One region of the Shinella zoogloeoides genome, then DNA from elsewhere that is predicted to be linked to it. Evidence: riboswitches for the same ligand, from Rfam matches in the RefSeq annotation. Region 1 holds a riboswitch; each other region holds the start of a gene.
What was found. Region 1 has a riboswitch for cobalamin ahead of bluB (5,6-dimethylbenzimidazole synthase). Riboswitches for the same ligand answer to the same signal wherever they lie in the genome.
Positions count from the first base shown of each region.

Region 1 (4,205 bases):
GAGCCAGCTTTCCTTCTGGGACAGGAGCTTCAACGAACTGGCCGAGGGCATGCCGGGCGATTCCTTCGTGCGCGACCAGTTGCGCGACTGGATGTGGTCCGATTTCGGTTTCTCCTGGATGATCTTCACCTCGCTCGACGGCGAGAAAATTCTTGGCGTGCATCGCGGCGAAAAGGTCTCCGACCGCAAGGCGCGCGAAAAGCTGCATTGGGTGAGCGACCTAACCCGCAAGGCCGAGCGCGCCTATTACGAGGCGCTGTCGCCCGATCGCGGCGGCTGGCAGGTCGCGGGTGCCAAGGAGGATCCCGACCTCCTGACGCCGGCGCTTCCCGAAATCCACGTCTCCGGCATGCGGCTGATCGACCGGGTGATGAGCATCGTCGTGGTGCAGGCCGTCATCCCGAAGACGCTTTACATTCCCGCGAACCGGCGGGAGCCGACGCTCCTCATCACCGTCAAGCCGGTCTCGCAGAAGATGCTGGCGAATTCGGAGCGACGGCTCGGCGTGCACGGCCTCGGCTTCACGCCGATCGTGACCGAGGAGCCGGGCCTCGTGATGACGCCGGTCGGCGGCGATGCCTACAATCCCATGGTCGCGTCCTGGCGGCCGAACATGCCGGGTTCCTTCGTCTGGCAATCGGCGCTGCCGCAGATCGCCATGTTCGTACTGGTCTTTGCCGGGGTCATGCTGTTCGTCACCATGCGCTTCTCAACGCTGGTGAAGGCCCTTCAGCGCAGCGAGGGAAAGAACGCGTTTCTCGCGCGGCACGATCCTTTGACCGGACTGAAGAATCGCAGCGGCTTCGACGAAGAGGTCTCGCGCGCCATAAGCAGGGGCGACAATGCGCCCTTCGCGATCCTCGCGCTCGACCTCGACAGGTTCAAGGCGGTCAATGACCGCCATGGCCATGCGGCGGGCGATGCCGTGCTCCTGGCGGTGGCCCGGCGCTTCTCCGACCGCGTCGGCCCGCGCGGCTGCGTGGCGCGGCTCGGCGGCGACGAGTTCTGCATCCTGCTCAAGGGTGCGCATGAACGCGAGGGCCTTCTGGAACTGGCGAACAGCCTCGTGCTCGATACGCAGGTGCCGATCGCCTATGACGGGCAGCTTCTCGTGATCGGCGGCAGCGCCGGCATCGCGCAGTTCCCCGACCATGGCAAATCGGTGCACGATGTCATGGTGAAGGCGGATGCCGCGCTCTATTCGGCCAAGAACGGCGGGCGCAACCGCGCGGTCCATGCCGGCGACGTCGCCAGCGCGGAGTTTTTGCAACCTGGCAGCATTCGCGCGGCGTAGACGCTTCCGGGCTTGATCGCATCGGGAAGCCGTGAGCATATCCTCCTCGTCAGGTGCCCGCCTTGCGGGAGAATCGGGAATCCGGTGCGGGAAAGCCCCAGGTCCGGAACGTGCCCAACGCTGTGACGGGGATGGCTTGCGCCTTTAAAAGCTTGAATCGATTCAGGCTTTTGCCACTGGTTGTTCAACCGGGAAGGCAGGTGCTTGCCGCGCGACCCGAAGTCAGAAGACCGGCCTGGCGAGATAGACCGAACCCGCGCGGACGGCGGCAGGTTGTACGCATTGTTGGGGAGATGACGATGCGAACCGAACCCTTGGACCATCTGGTCCGGGCGGGCGCCTTTCCGCACGAGGAGAGGCAGGCCGTCTACCGCGCCATCGAAACGCGCCGCGACGTGCGCGACCAGTTCCTGCCCGAGCCTCTGCCGGACGATCTCGTCGGCCGCCTGCTCAATGCCGCGCACAGCGCGCCGTCGGTGGGATTCATGCAGCCGTGGAATTTCCTGCTGGTGCGCGGCGAAGAGACCCGCCGCGCGGTGCATGCGGCCTTTCTGAAGGCCAATGCCGAGGCGGCCGGCATGTTCGAGGGCGAGCGGCAGGCACAGTATCGGGCGCTGAAGCTCGAGGGCATCCTGAAGGCGCCGCTGTCGATCTGCGTGACCTGCGATCCGACGCGTGGCGGCGACGTTGTGCTGGGCCGCACGCACAATCCGCGCATGGACGTCTATTCCACGGTCTGCGCGGTGCAGAACCTCTGGCTAGCGGCACGCGCGGAAGGGGTTGGCGTCGGCTGGGTCAGCATCTTCCATGACAGCGATATCCGGCAGATCCTCGGCATTCCGCAGCATGTCGAGATCGTCGCATGGCTGTGCGTCGGCTTCGTCGATCAGCTTTATCGTGAGCCGGAACTGGCGCTGAAGGGCTGGCGGCAGCGCCTGCCGCTGGAAGATCTGGTGTTCGAGGAGCGCTGGCCGGAGGACGGGGCGGGCGTCAGTTGACGCCGGCATCCGCCGGGCGGCCGAGATCGATGGCGGACGAGTTTTCCGGCAGGAAGAGCGGGCCGACCGTGCGCACCTTGCTCTTGGTGGGGTCGTAGAGGCGTTCCTCGATCTTGGCGGGCGCCCTGACCTCGATCTCCTCCTTCTTCGGCAGTGTACGGATGGTGGTGACGGAGCCGTCCTCTTCCGCGTCGGTCTCGCCGGTGCTGGCCGTCTCGGTGCTTTCGCCCCTGGCGGCCTTCTCGCGCTTGATCATCTCCTGATAGTAGGCGGAGAGGTCGCAGCCGCAGGCGTCCTGCTTGGAACGCTCGCGCGTGCGATAGGAGAAGGCGTTCGTCAGTTCGTAATAGGGCCGGCCGGTGACCGTGGAGGTCATCTGCTCCGTCTCCTGACCGTGGGTCATCGACTGGTAGAACAGTTCGGTCTCGGTTTGCGGGCACATCATTGCGCAGACCTTCTGGTCCCGGCGAAAATCGAGCGGCGTGGCGCCCGAGGATATCGGGAAGAAGCCGCCGTCGCAGGTGCGAACGCAGACGGTGCGCAGGTTGCCATGGCCCGAATTGCCGCCGAGCGAGCGCAATTGCAGCCTGTCGCTGCCATCCGGCGCCGTGCCGAGCGGCAGGGTGCGCGTCTCGTCCAGCGTGCGCAGGGTTTCGGTCGCGGCGACGGGCATGACCTGCGGCTGGTCGTTGCAGCCGTTGGTCTCGAGCGCCGCGAGAAGGACGTTGCGCCGGCCCTGGGAAGACACGCCGCCGGCAAACTCACGCCGTTTCTTGTCGAGGATCTGGAGGTTGCGCTCCATCTTGCCGACGACGGAGGAGAGCGTCGCGCAGGCCTCGGCATTGGCACCGCCGACGACGATGATGCTGCCGCTGGAGCAGCCGAGGCGGCGCTGGTCGCTCTTCGCCTTGCGCAACTGGATGTTCTGGCGTGCGATGGCGCCGGCATATTTGCGGGCGCTCGCCGTATCCACCACGACTTTCGGCATGTTCGCCAGCTCGATCTGGATGCGCGCGCACATATTCGCCGCCGCCGTTCCACCGGTGAGAAGGAGCGGCAGAGTGGCTGCAATGGCGAACAGAAGACGGGCGCGTCTCTTCAAATCCGTCGATCCCTGAAAATCTAGAACTGTCGGCCCAAGGCCGGTCTCGAAGGCCCTATCATAGGCCGCATGGATGCAAGCGCAACGTGCTCCCGCATTTGTGATTAACGTGCCGGCCCTCGCTTGCCTTGCAACGGCCACCGTTCGGGCCTAGATAACGGCCATCGTCAATGCAGACCGGATGGTGCGCAATGGATTTCAACCCGACCACAAATCGACTTCGTTTTGTCATCGGGGAAATCCGTATCCATGCCGCATTCCATCACCTTTTCCAAAATCACCTGGTCCACGCCTGACGGGCACACGCTCCTTTCCAATCTCGACCTGAGCTTCGGCTCCGAGCGCGCCGGGCTTGTCGGACGCAACGGCGTCGGCAAGACGACGCTGCTCAGGCTCGTCACCGGCGATCTGACGCCGCAGGCGGGCACCGTAACCGTCGACGGGACGCTCGGCTTCCTGCGCCAGAGCGTGCAAGTCGGACCAGAGGAGACCGTCGCCAGCCTGTTCGGCATCGTCGAGGCGCTTGCGCTTCTCGGCCGTGCCGCGCGCGGCGAGGCGGACGCCGACGATCTTGCCGATGCCGACTGGACGCTGGAGGCGCGGCTTGCCGCCGCGCTCGCCCGCGTCGGGCTTGAGGCGGAGCCGGACACGCCGCTTTCGGCGCTCTCCGGCGGCCAGCGCACGCGGGCCGCGCTCGCGGCGCTGATCTTCCGCGAGCCGGATTTTCTGCTGCTGGACGAGCCGACGAACAATCTCGACCGGGACGGACGGCGGGCGGTCATCGACATGCTCGCCGGCTGGCGGGCCGGCG
Region 1 covers NZ_CP132311.1:1,822,019-1,826,223, reverse strand. The annotation lists gene Q9316_RS10160 (diguanylate cyclase domain-containing protein) at 1-1,294, shown strand, start outside; cobalamin riboswitch at 1,329-1,547, shown strand; gene bluB (5,6-dimethylbenzimidazole synthase) at 1,594-2,292, shown strand; gene Q9316_RS10150 (DUF2865 domain-containing protein) at 2,285-3,394, opposite strand; gene Q9316_RS10145 (ABC-F family ATP-binding cassette domain-containing protein) at 3,644-4,205, shown strand, end outside.

Region 2 (4,205 bases), 1.6 Mb from region 1:
AGGAAGACGGCGTGCATCGCCTCGCGCACCGGCTCGTTGCCGCGGAAGGAGAAGGAAAGGTTGGAGACGCCGCCCGAGATATGGGCATGCGGCAGGCTCGCGGTGATCTCGGCCGTCGCCTCGATGAAGTCGACGCCGTAATTGTCGTGCTCCTCGATGCCGGTGGCGACGGCGAAGATGTTCGGGTCGAAGACGATATCTTCAGGCGCAAGGCCGGCGACCTCGGTGAGCAGCTTGTAGGCGCGGGTGCAGATCTCCACCTTGCGCGCCTTCGTATCGGCCTGGCCGGTCTCGTCGAAGGCCATGACGACGACGGCCGCGCCATAGGCGCGCACGAGTTTCGCATGGTGCAGGAAGGCTTCCTCCCCCTCCTTCAGCGAGATCGAGTTGACCAGCGGCTTGCCCTGCACGCATTTGAGACCCGCCTCGATCACCTCCCATTTCGAGGAGTCGATCATCACGGGCACGCGGGCGATATCCGGCTCGGCGGCGATGAGGTTGAGGTATTCCACCATCGCCCTGCTGGAATCGATCAGCCCCTCGTCCATGTTGATGTCGATGACCTGCGCACCGTTCGCCACCTGGTCGCGCGCGACGTCGAGGGCGGCCGCATAGTCGCCCGCCGTGATCAGCTTGCGGAATTTCGCCGAGCCGGTGACATTGGTGCGCTCGCCGACATTCACGAAGGGAATGGCCTCGGTCAGCGTGAAGGGTTCGAGGCCGGACAGCCGCATATGGCGCGGGATGTCGGGGATTTCGCGCGGCTTATGGCGTGAAGCCGCCTCGGCGATGGCGCGGATATGGTCCGGCGTCGAGCCGCAGCAGCCGCCGACCACGTTGACCAGTCCGTCGCGCATGAAGCCTTCGATCTGGGCGGCCATCTCGTCCGGCGTCTCGTCGTACTGGCCGAAGGCGTTCGGCAGGCCGGCATTGGGATAGGCGCAGACGAAGGTCTGGGCGACAGCGGAGATCTCGGCGAGATGCGCGCGCATGGCGTTGGCGCCGAGCGCGCAATTGAGGCCGATGGAGAACGGATCGGCATGGCGAACCGAGTTCCAGAAGGCCTCCGGCGTCTGGCCGGAAAGGGTGCGGCCGGAAAGGTCGGTGATGGTGCCCGAGATCATGACGGGCAGGTCGATGCCCTTTTCCTCGAAGACCTCGCGCGTGGCGAAGATCGCCGCCTTGGCGTTCAGCGTGTCGAAGATCGTCTCGATGAGGATGATGTCCGCTCCGCCGTCGATGAGGCCGCGCACCTGTTCGGCATAGGCGATGCGAAGATCGTCGAAGGTGACGGCGCGGTAGCCGGGATTGTTGACGTCGGGCGAGATCGAGGCCGTACGGTTCGTCGGGCCGAGCGCGCCGGCGACGAAGCGGCGGCGGCCGTCCTTCTCCTGCGCGCGCAGGCCGGCGCGGCGGGCAAGGCGCGCGCCGTCGCGGTTCAGCTCATAGACCATGTCCTCCATGCCGTAGTCGGCCTGGGCGATGGTGGTGGAGGAGAAGGTGTTGGTTTCGAGGATATCGGCGCCCGCCAGCGCATAGCGGTAGTGGATGTCCTCGATCGCGCCCGGCTGGGTCAGCGTCAGGAGGTCGTTGTTGCCCTGCTGGTGGCAGGCGCAGTCGCCGAAGCGTGTCCCCCGGAAATCGTCCTCGACCAGTTTCAGCGTCTGGATTTCCGTGCCCATGGCGCCGTCGAGCACCAGGATGCGCTCCCTCGCCGCGGCCTGGAGCGCCGCGAGGATCTCGCGCCCGTCGCGCGGCGGCAGTTCGGGGCCGAACAGGGTGTCCAGGTGGGAGTTGGCCATGGCAATGCGCCTCCGGTGTGCAAACTAACACGACCGAAGTCACATAAAGATATCTTTATGTCAACATGCGTTTATGCGATTGCGCCTAATGAATCGGCCCGTCCGCACCCGCAAGCGAGGCGAACAGCGTCCTGAGGCGCGCGATGTCGGGATCGGCGCCCTCGTATTGCGACAGCTTCTTCATCTCCTTCAAAGCCTCGACCGCAAGGTCGGCGCCGCGCGGCTGCCAGAGCAGCCAGGAGATGAAGACGGATTCCGGCTTGCCGGTGCCGGAAGACTGGTTCTCTGTGAATGCAAACATGTCTTCCCCAATCGAAAATTGGGGGATGCCGGACGCACGCTGCTGGAATTTCGCCGAAAGGCGAAAGCAGACGCACACCATTGGGACACCCCGCCCATGGACGTTACGAACTGTCAGGGCAGGTCTCCTGGCTTGCGGGTCATAGCGTCCGTCTCGCCTTCCCGGTGTCTCACCAGTGGCATCGAGCGACAGAAACTCGCCGTTCACAGTTGCGGGGGCAGCGCCGGTCTTGCTGCTCCGTCAGGAGCAATCGCACCGGCTTCCCTCTTAGCCTCCGAGCCGCACACGACTCGGAAGACCCTGACGGTCGCCAAACTGGCGCGGCGGGGCCGCCAAGTCAATGGCGCGGACAGCCATTTACAGGGGAGCAAAAAAAACGGGAACTTTTCTTCGACCCGTGCATTTCCACTTAGCCGGCACCATGCGCCGGCTCGCCCTGGGGGAGGGACGGGCGATTCACCAAAACCGCAGATGAGGGTCCATGCTGCGCCATCACGCCCTGTTGACAGGTTGCAAGTCTCTGTCCTTACGGCTAAAAAATGCCGTTTTCATGCACCACGCGGCCAGGATGCCCATCAGCGTGTCGCTTGAGCCATATCGAACCGTGAAACGCCTTGGCGGCGTGGCCCGGTGTCATGGCTGAACGCGGCACCGAGATGAAGCCTGCCCGCAAAAAACCTTCCGACGCAAAGGCCGTCGCCGGTTGGTTCAACATGGCCGGATCCAGAATCAGAAATATGCCCCTTCATAATACGCCGCATACTCCGCGCGACGCCGATGCCAAGCAGATCGACTATAACGATTCGATCCGCGCCACCTATCTGACGCTGGAGGAGCTGGCCGCGTGCGGTGAAGCGCTCGCCCGCGAGAAGACGGCATCCCTGCCGGGCTACCGGCCGTTCGAGTTCCGGCCACGGCACAAGGAAAACGAGAAGGAGATCTTCCGCGTCTACCAGGCAACCGCCAAGGACGTGGAGGCAGGCGCCCAGATCACGCCGGCGGCCGAATGGCTGCTCGACAACTACTACGTCATCGAAGAGGCGATCCAGGAGGTCCGGCGCGACTTCCCCCGCCGGTTCTTCAACCAGCTCTCGACCCTGGAGATCGAGGGGCAGCCGATCCCCCGCACGCTGGCGCTCGCCTGGATCTATGTCGCCCATACCCACAGCGGCGTCACCGAGGAAAGCCTGACGGCCTTCGTGCAGGGCTTCCAGAAGCTCGACGCGCTGAAGATCGGCGAGCTCTGGGCGCTGCCTTCCTTCATCCGCTTCGTGCTGCTCGAAAACCTCCGCCGCATTTCCAGCCGCGTCGAGCGTTCGCGCAAGATGCGCTTCAAGGCCAATGAGGTGGCCGACGAACTGGTCCGCCTCAACGATCCGGAAAAGTGCATCGCGCATCTGCGCTCGATGGAAAGCTTCACCGAGGACAACACCTTCGTGATCCAGCTTCTCTATCGCCTGCGCGACGGCCTCCAGGCCTCCGGCGCGGTGATCCAGTGGCTGGAACGCAAGATCGAAAGCCGCGGCACCGATCTCGAAGAACTGATCGTCGCCGAGAACAACCGGCTTTCCTCCGGCAATGTGACGATGAGCGCGCTCATCAAGAGCCTGCGCACCATCGACGATACGGAATGGCCGGTCTGGTTCGAAAGCGTCAGCCGCCTCGACGAGGCGCTGCGCCAGGGATCGGACTACAGCGACCTCGATTTCGGCTCGCGCAACAAATACCGCAATTCCATCGAACGCTTCGCCCGGCGCTCCGGCAAGACCGAGCTGGAAGTCACCGAAACGGCGCTCGCCATGACCGCGGAAGATGCCGCCGCGCATGTCGAAGACCTCGACTACGAGGCCAATGTGGCCGCCTTCCTGGTCGGCAAGAAGCGCAAGCTGCTGGAAAAGCGCATCGGCTACCGCCCGACGATCGTCCAGCGCGTCGTGCGCCTCACCCGCAAGCTCGACTGGCTGGCGATCGCCGGCCCGAACATCATCCTGACGCTGCTGGCGATGATCGCGGTCTACTATTTCCTCGACCAGCTCGATATTCCTGATGGCGCATGGCTGATCATGCTCATCCTCTTCGCGCTGCCCGCTTCGGAAGGCGCG
Region 2 covers NZ_CP132311.1:3,458,190-3,462,394, forward strand. The annotation lists gene metH (methionine synthase) at 1-1,802, opposite strand, end outside; gene Q9316_RS18040 (hypothetical protein) at 1,888-2,103, opposite strand; cobalamin riboswitch at 2,204-2,421, opposite strand; gene Q9316_RS18045 (hypothetical protein) at 2,636-2,818, opposite strand; gene Q9316_RS18050 (GH36-type glycosyl hydrolase domain-containing protein) at 2,841-4,205, shown strand, end outside.
Region 2: another riboswitch for cobalamin. It lies ahead of Q9316_RS18040 (hypothetical protein); the one in region 1 lies ahead of bluB (5,6-dimethylbenzimidazole synthase).

Region 3 (4,205 bases), 1.1 Mb from region 1:
GTCCGACTGCGGCGCGCAGTCCGACATCCAGCGCGTCATCGACATCATCGGCGTGATACCAGAGCCGGCCGAGATGAAGAGGTACTTTTCCGCCGGATAGCGCACGAAGGAGAAGTCGCCGAGCGGCCCGAACGCCTTCAGCTTCATGCCGGGACGCAGGTTGTCGAACATCCAGCGCGTGCCGATCGAACTCTTCTGCGCCTTCACCGTGACGGCGACGGAGAAGGGACGCGAGGGCGTCGAGGAGAGCGTGTAGGTGCGCATGACCGGCTCGTCTTCCGACACCGGCAGCTCCAGCGTGACGAACTGGCCCGGCAGGTACCGGAACCAGTTGTCGCGATCCGAGCGGAAGGTGAAGGTCATCACGTCGGCCGTCTCCACCGTCACGGCGGTGCATTCCAGCAAGTGCTGGCGATCGTTCCATGGCTGGAGTCCATCGAAGTGACGGAAGTGGCTGGCGGCGGTCATCTCATGCCACCCGCGAAAGCGGCTTCTTGGCGCCGTCGAGCCGCTCGATCATGAAGTTGCAGTACCATTCGACGAACTGCATGACGCCGCCCTCGTCCTCCGGCGAATAGGGGCCTGGCTGGTAGGCGGGCGAGCGGATGCCGAAGGCGTTTTCCTCGACGATCCGGCGATCCTGGTCGTTGGTCTCGGTCCAGACATGGGTGAGCTCGTCGAGACGGTAATCGACGCCTTCCACCGCATCCTTGCTGACCAGCCATTTGGTGGTGACCTGCGTCAGTTCAGGGCCGAGCGGCAGCACGCGGAAGGTGATGGCGTGGTCGGCGAGAACGTGGTTCCACGTCGACGGATAATGGAAGAGCAGCAGCGTGCCGATATGGCTCTCCAGCACGTCGTTGGAGAGTGGTCGCTGGACGGCGCGCGCGCCGGACATGGTGTAGCTCTCGGCATCCTGGATGAGCGGCATGCGCGCGGCGCGGAACTGGCCGGTCGGCGAGATCCTGAATTCGCTCGGCAAGCCCTGGGCCTCGCAACGCGCCCAATGCTCGGCGATGACGGGATCATCCTTGGCGCCCTGCACGCCGGTCGCGCTCGGCGCTTCCGGATAGGTGCGGCAGAGTTCCGGATGGTTGGCGGCGCAGTGGTAGCACTCGCGGTTGTTCTCCCAGACGAGCTTCCAGTTGCCCTTCTCGATGATCGTGCTTTCGAAGGCGACCTTGGTTTCGCCGAGGCGGTGGCGGGCGAGATAGGGCTCGACCAGGGCGCGGAAGGGCGCAAAATCCGGCGCCTCGTCAGCAAGGCAGATGAAGATGTAGCCGCCGACGGTCTGGCAGTTGATCTGCTTCAGGCTGTGCTGCGTCCTGTCGAAATCCTCCGCCATGTGGCGGGCGAAGAGCAGCGAGCCGTCGAGTTCGTAGGTCCACTGGTGGTAGGGACAGACGAGCTTGGCGGACGAGCCCTTGTGCTGGGTGCAGACGCGCGAGCCGCGGTGGCGGCAGGAATTGTGCAGCGCGCGCACCATGCCCGAGCGGTCGCGGGTGATGACGACCGGATAGTCGCCGACCTGCACGGTGAAATAGTTGCCGGCTTTCGGGATTTCGCAATCATGGCCGATGAACAGCCAGTCGCGATACCAGATCGTCTCCAGGTCGAGCTTGTAGTGATCGGGGTCGATGTAGAAGGCCTGCTCGAGGCTGTAGCCGTCGCGCCGGTTCTTGAGCTTGCGGAGCACGTCGCTTCTGATGTCCATGCCGGTGTCCTCGAAATATCCAGATTGCGGATGAAGCGCACGGAAGGAGACGGCATTCGGGCGGCAGGCGCACCGGTTGCACGCTTCCCGGCCGCCCGCCGCAGCCAGTCACGATCGATACTCCAGGCTGGTTTCCGGGCTGAGGAGCGTCCCTTCGGACCATCGCAGCGCCTTCCCAGACCCTTGGGTCCAGTGGCTTTTGCCGCGTCTTCTCCAACACCGTTGCGGGGGCAGCGCCGGATTTCAACCGGCTTCCCAATTCTCCGCCCTCTTTCGAGAGCGGCACCTTGAGTGTCCTTATCTAAGCGCAAGACTTCTCCGACAGCATGTCGAAAAGCGACACGCCGTCATGATTTGACGACAGTCAAATACGACAGAAGAGCAACACCTTGCATCTGTACTTTTCTTACATATCAAGGCGATATGCATTCTTTTTCGGCAGACCGCCCACGCCTTCGGCATGATGTATTCGACGGGACGACTGTTGTCATATTGCGACCACAAAGCCTGACCCGCAGGAATGGGGACGCAGGCGGAAAGGAATGCTTAACGACGTTTCCATAAACTTTCCGGCAATCCGGACGCGGGGCCGGGCGCGAGCATGGAGTACGGGGCGTGCAGCAGACGAAATTCCGATATTACGATGCCGTCGCCTTCAAGCGCGCGAACCCGCCGAAAGCCGCCGTGCACACCGAATTCCTGCGCACCGGCCGCATCGACCGCAGTTTCGGCTGGAGCCCGACGGAGAAGCGCTATCTCAGCCACCAGGAGGTTGCCGAGCGCACCGGCCGCAAGCTGGAACGGGCCGGCAGCGTCACCCATGACCGCATCAACGGCTTCCACCAGTCCATCCAGTTCCCGAAGCTGATCTTCCACCGCACGCTGGCCGAAACGCCGCATCTCGGCTATTGCCACATCACGGTGGCCAAATCCCGCTTCGCGGAATTCGAGAACGTGCAATGGGCCTTCTACATGGCCAATTTCCTCGCCGAGATCGGCGACGACGAGCAGTTCTTCGCCGGCATTTCCAAGAAGCCCGGGCGCATGTATTTCGCCGTCGCCATCGCGCCGACGGAGGAGGAAGGCCGCCTCAAGATCGACCGCAAGGTGCGCGGCAACGGCGTCATCTTCCGCACCGACGATCCGAAGCTCGCCATGAAGAACGTGCTGATGCTCGGCGCCCGCAACGAGGCGCTGCGCAAGATCATCCGCGCGCTGTGACCGCCGGTCAGGCCCGGTAGAGCATCCATTCCTTGCCCGCCGGCACCTCGTCGCCGCGGCCGTAGACGACCACCCCGTCTCCTCCCCCTGCCCTGGCTTCGGCAAGCGCGCGCTCGCAGGCCGAGGCAAGGTCGAGCGCGCTGTCGGCGCGATCCGACATGCAGACCCCGGCCGAAAGCGTCAGGTGGCCGAGATTGCGGCCGGTGCGCGGATCGCGCAGCGCCATCGTCTGGAAGGCGGCGCGCAGGAGATCGATCAGCCGCGTCACCTCGCTCTCGTCCGATGTGTGGAAGAGGAAGCCGAAGCGCAGGCCATCGAAGCGGACGGCAAGGTCGCTTGCCGGAAAGGCCTGGCGGATGAGGCCGCCGTAGAAGCTCACGAGGTGGTCGGACAGCGCCTCGATCTGCCCGGGCGAAAAACGGCGCTCGGCATCGATCTCGGCGACGGCCACGCCGCACAGCATCGGCAGGTCCGGATTGGCGTAGACGCGGGCGAGCGCCTTGTTGAAGGCGCGACGGTTGCCGAGCTTCGTCGGCGGATCGATGAATTTCGTCGCCTCGAATTCCGCCATCTCCTTCTGGATGCCCTCCATCGCGGCCGATTGCGCGGCAACCTTTTCCGCCATTTCCGCCGTGTGGCTGACGCGCAGTTCCGTCGCCCGCTGCAGGGCTTCGAGCGAGCTGCCGAGCGCGCCGCCGGCCTCGCGGATGACCTGCGAGGCCTCGCCGATCAGGCGGCCGTAATCGTTGAGCGAGGAGCGCTCCTGGCTGAGCAGGTCCATGAAATTGCTCATCTCGCTGCTGATCGCGCCCGCCGAGCGCTGCAGCACGCTCGCCTCGTGCTGGTGCGGCAGGTACTTGCGGCCAAGCTCGTCGAGGGCGGCCTGCGTCTTGTACTTGCCGAGCGCGATGAAGTCGCGCACCAGCTCCGGATTGCCGCCGGCATAGGCCTCGTAGACCAGTTCGTAGTTGCGCGGCAGGCCGTCGATGCCCATCTGCTTCATCGCCGTCGCGATCCGCAGGGCGATGTCGGTCGTCGAGGATTTCTTGTGCGCCATCAATGGAGACCTGTGTGCGGGATGTTCAACCTCTCCTAGCAGGCCGCTCTTTCGGTGGGTCTAATCCGGTCGCTCGAATTTTAGGCAAGCGGGCGGCCCTTGGCATTTGCCGGCAAAGCCCTGTATGGAAGCCGGAAAGACGGAAGGACGGCATGGCTGAGATCGTTGATACGCGCATGGATGCGGAGGCGGCGCTGGCGCGGGCCGCGAAGA
Region 3 covers NZ_CP132311.1:2,936,193-2,940,397, forward strand. The annotation lists gene Q9316_RS15450 (hybrid-cluster NAD(P)-dependent oxidoreductase) at 1-468, opposite strand, end outside; gene Q9316_RS15455 (aromatic ring-hydroxylating oxygenase subunit alpha) at 470-1,714, opposite strand; cobalamin riboswitch at 1,823-2,019, opposite strand; gene Q9316_RS15460 (DUF6656 family protein) at 2,330-2,935, shown strand; gene Q9316_RS15465 (GGDEF domain-containing protein) at 2,943-3,992, opposite strand; gene Q9316_RS15470 (L-threonylcarbamoyladenylate synthase) at 4,145-4,205, shown strand, end outside.
Region 3: another riboswitch for cobalamin. It lies ahead of Q9316_RS15455 (aromatic ring-hydroxylating oxygenase subunit alpha); the one in region 1 lies ahead of bluB (5,6-dimethylbenzimidazole synthase).

Region 4 (4,205 bases), 130 kb from region 1:
GGCCGGCGGCGACGGCGGCACTGTCGACCACAGTGATGACACCGTCGACCGTCACCTGGGTCTTGATCTCCGGCCAGTTGAAGGCGGCGACGAGCGGCTGCGGCAGGGCAAGGCCGGAGGTCTCGATGACGATATGGTCCGGACGGTTCTCGCGTTCCAGCAGCTTCGCCATGGTCGGGATGAAGTCGTCGGCGACGGTGCAGCAGATGCAGCCGTTGGTGAGCTCGATGATATCGTCCTCAGTGCAGGCTTCCGCGCCGCAGCCCTTCAGCACGTCGCCGTCGACGCCGAGATCGCCGAACTCGTTGATGATGAGCGCGATGCGCTTTCCACCGGCATTCTGCAGGAGGTTGCGGATCATCGTCGTCTTGCCCGCGCCGAGGAAGCCGGTGATGACGGTGGCGGGGATCTTCTGTTGCAGCATTGGCTCAACCCTTCATTTTCAGCGGCAGTCCGGCCGCGACGAAATAGACTTCTGGCACGAGGGCGGCCACCTGCTGGTGGAGCCGCCCGGCATGGTCGCGGAATTCGCGTGCCATGCGGTTTTCCGGCACGATGCCGAGGCCGACCTCGTTCGACACGAAGACCAGCCGGCCGGGCGCGGTTCTTATGGCCTCGAGGAGACCGGCGAATTCGGCAGCGATGTCCCGCTCCTCCAGCATCAGGTTGGTGAGCCAGAGCGTCAGGCAATCGATGAGGACCGCACGGTCCTTGCGCGTCACATCGGCAATGCGCGCGGCGAGCGCAAGCGGCTCCTCGTGCGTTTCCCAGCCTTTTCCGCGGTCTTCCCGATGCTTTGCGATGCGCGCGCGCATCTCGTCATCCCACGCGCGGCCGGTGGCGATATAATGACGCGAGAGGCCGGTCTCGGCGACCAGCCTCTCGGCAAAAGCGGATTTTCCGGAACGCGCACCGCCCAGAACCAGGACGGCTCCGGGCGATGTCACTGTCATATCAGGCCGCCTTGGCGATCTTCTCGTTGGCAAAACCCAGCGAAAGGCCGAGCACGATCCAGAAGAACAGCGTCGTTGCTAGCGCGGCGACGGCGAATTCCGCACCGAGAACGGCCGGAACGTTGCTGGAAATGTCGCCCGGCTGCGGCGCGCCGTAGACCTGCGGCGCCGCAATCAGCACGAGGCCGGCGATCTTGGCGACGATGTTCTGCTTGAGGAACAGCAGGTAGAGACCCGCCGCCGAGAGAATGACGGTCGCGATCCACCAGACCTGGCGGTCGCCGAGATCGGCTGCCGGGAAACCCGGAAGTTCCGGCGGCAGGCCGATGGCCGGCAGCATGTGCACGGCAAGCCAGCCGGCAGCGCCCCAGAGCGCACCGTTCGCGACCGTGATCGGATGGCCGGAGACGAGGCTGAAGCCTGCGAGCAGCAGCGCAAAGCCGGTACCCGTCACGAGGTTTGCCAGCAGCGTGCCGGAGAACCGGCTCATGCCGAACATGATGCCGCCCTCCTCGTGCTCCTCGCCCTCATGGGCATAGGCGACGGAAACGGGCGACAGGTAGGAGGCGACATCGAGAATGGCCGCGCCGAGCGAGGAATGCTCCTGTGTCTGGGCGGCGCCCTCGGTCGTCGGCGTGGTGCCGTCGGCGGCCGGCGCGGCTTCCTCGCCCTCGAACTCTTCGGCGTGCAGGATGAGCGGCACGACTCGCGCCTCCTGGGCGGCCGTCATGAGGACGCCGGAGAACAGCCCGGCCACCAGGGCGGCCAGGAGATAACGAACGATCATGTCAAAGCTCCTTAGTGGCAGGGAAAGCCGTAGGAGTGACGGGTATCGTGCGCCGTATCGTGCAGCACGGCCGAATTCGCAAGGCCGGCGCCGAACACGAGGAAGGCGCCGAGCAGCAGCGCGAAAACGCCGGCAACGAGGCGGTCGTTTGCGGAAAGGGTAACAGAAGACGTGGTAGAAACAGCCATGACAACCTCCGTGCAGGCGTTGGGGAAGCCCCTCCCCAGGTCGGGCGATATGCCCTCATTGTCTGGCAGGTCTCCTGGCTCGCGGCGTCCGGCGTTGTTCAACGCCTGCGGGTCACCCTCGCCTTCCCGGGCCCTAGCATCGCGAAAGACGGACGATTCGTAGAAAAAGAGGCGTCCAGCCTTGGCTTATCGCGATGCCACCCAGTGGCTTTTCCGGCCGGTCTTCGAGGCGCGGTCGCGGGCACCATTGCCTCGCTTGCACGCATGTCCTTCCGCCGGATAGGCGTCCCTCGCCACTCTACAGTCGCGGGGTCGGCCGTGATTGCAGCGCCCTGGTTGGGTCCGCCGCGTCACATTCCCATTTACTCCCCGATCCGTTTCCGGATCCGGGAACCATCCAATATCCCGATGATTATGCTTCCGGCCCTGACAAGTCAATTGACCGGCAGCGGCATCACCTGTGCTGAAACCGCCGTCCGGCCGTCGCAATTTCAATAGCCGGGAATGATCACCACGCCGCCGCGGTCGTTGTAATAGCCGTCGTCGCCGTAATACGGCTCGTCGTAATAACCGTCGACCGGCCCCTCCAGCACGTCGTAGTCCCGCTGCTGGTAGCGGCGCTGGCGCGGTTGCCGGGCTTCGGCATATCGCGCGGCCTGCCGCAGCGAGCGGAACTGCTGGCGCGACAGGTAGCCGTCGGCGCGGTAGCCGGAAGCCCCCTGCCAGGCAGAAATCGCCGCGCGGGTGCGCGGGCCGAAGACGCCGTCGGCGCCGTAGGTGTTGTAGCCGAGCACGCTCAGCCAGCGCTGTGCCTGGGCGCGGGTCGAACGGCCCAGATAGGCTTCGCGCGGATCGACGACGGGCTCTTCGACGACATTGCGCTCGGTCTCCACGGTCTCCTGCTTCGGCTGGACCTCCTGGCGGGCGGTGTTCGCCAATGCGGCAAGACGTTCGCGGGCATCCGCAACGAAGCGGCCGTCAGGATATTCGAAGATATAGGCGCGGAAAGCCTTTTCCGACCCTTCGAGCACGGCCTTCTGGAAGGCCTCTTCCTCGCGCTTGGCCGCATCCGCCTTCCCGGCGGCAAGGCCGCTCTCGTCCTTCTCGGCCTCGCGGGTCGCAGCCTGCCCGCCTTCGGCCGCCTTCTTCGCCGCCGCGGCTTCTGCCGCGCGCTTTTCCGCTTCCTTGGCAAGGCGGGCGGCTTCCGCGGCCTTGGCCTCGGCATCCGCGGCGGCCTTCGCCGCTTCGGCCTTCAGCCGCTCCACTTCGGCCGCCTTCTCCTCGGCAAGCTTGCGCGCGGCGGCGGCCTCCTGTTCGATCCGCGCCTTTTCGGCAGCGGCCGCCTTTTCCGTTTCTGCGCGCTTGGCCTCGGCTTCGCGGCGCGCGGTGGCTTCCTGCTCGGCGCGGGCCTTTTCAGCGGCGGCGGCTTCTTCCGCCTTCTTGCGGTCCGCCTCGGCTTTCAGGCGCGCGGCCTCTTCCGTCTTCGCCTTGTCGGCAGCCGCCTGGGCTTCGGCCTTCAGGCGCTCGGCCTCGGAGGCCTGCTCCTCGGCAAGCTTGCGGGCCTCAGCCTCTTTCTTCTCCGTTTCGGCCTTGAGCCGGGCGGCCTCTTCGGCACGCGCCTTTTCCGCTGCTGCGGCCTCGGCCTTCGCCTTTTCTTGGGCAGCCGCCTTTTCCTCGGCGAGCTTGCGGGCGGCAGCGGCTTCCTCCGCCTTCTTTGCCTCCGCTTCCGCCTTCACGCGCGCCGCTTCCGCCTCGGCCTTCGCCTTCTCTGCTTCGGCAGCCTTCTGTGCCTCTTCCGCCTTCCGGGCTTCCGCGGCCTTGCGGGCCGCTTCCTCGCTCCTGGTTTTTTCCGCCTCGGCAGCCTTCCTTGCGTCTTCCGCCTTCCTCGCCTCCTCCTCGGCCTTGGCCTTGGCCTTTTCGGCGGCGGCCGCCGCCTCGGCCTTGGCGGCCGTGTCGTCGGTGGAGGCTGGCCTGGTCTTCGCCGCGGCCTGGAGTTCGGCGATGCGCAGGCGCGCCATGGAGGCGAAGGTGCCGTTCGGATAGGCCTTCAGGTAGCCTTCATATTGCGCAAGGTCGCTGCCCGAGGAGACCTTCTGCCAGAGTGCGAACTCCTCTTCCCAGCGTTTTCCGGCACTGGTGGCTTCCTTGGCCGTCTGGGCGAAGGCCGCGGCCGGAAGGCCGGCGACGAGCGACAGCCCGACGAGGCTTGCCAGAACGAAACGTGCGAGAGGACCAGAACCCATATATTTCACCCTTTTGATCGCGCGCGGCGTCGGC
Region 4 covers NZ_CP132311.1:1,949,399-1,953,603, forward strand. The annotation lists gene cobW (cobalamin biosynthesis protein CobW) at 1-424, opposite strand, end outside; gene cobU (bifunctional adenosylcobinamide kinase/adenosylcobinamide-phosphate guanylyltransferase) at 429-953, opposite strand; gene Q9316_RS10755 (CbtA family protein) at 955-1,740, opposite strand; gene Q9316_RS10760 (CbtB domain-containing protein) at 1,752-1,928, opposite strand; cobalamin riboswitch at 1,976-2,341, opposite strand; gene Q9316_RS10765 (peptidoglycan-binding domain-containing protein) at 2,420-4,171, opposite strand.
Region 4: another riboswitch for cobalamin. It lies ahead of Q9316_RS10760 (CbtB domain-containing protein); the one in region 1 lies ahead of bluB (5,6-dimethylbenzimidazole synthase).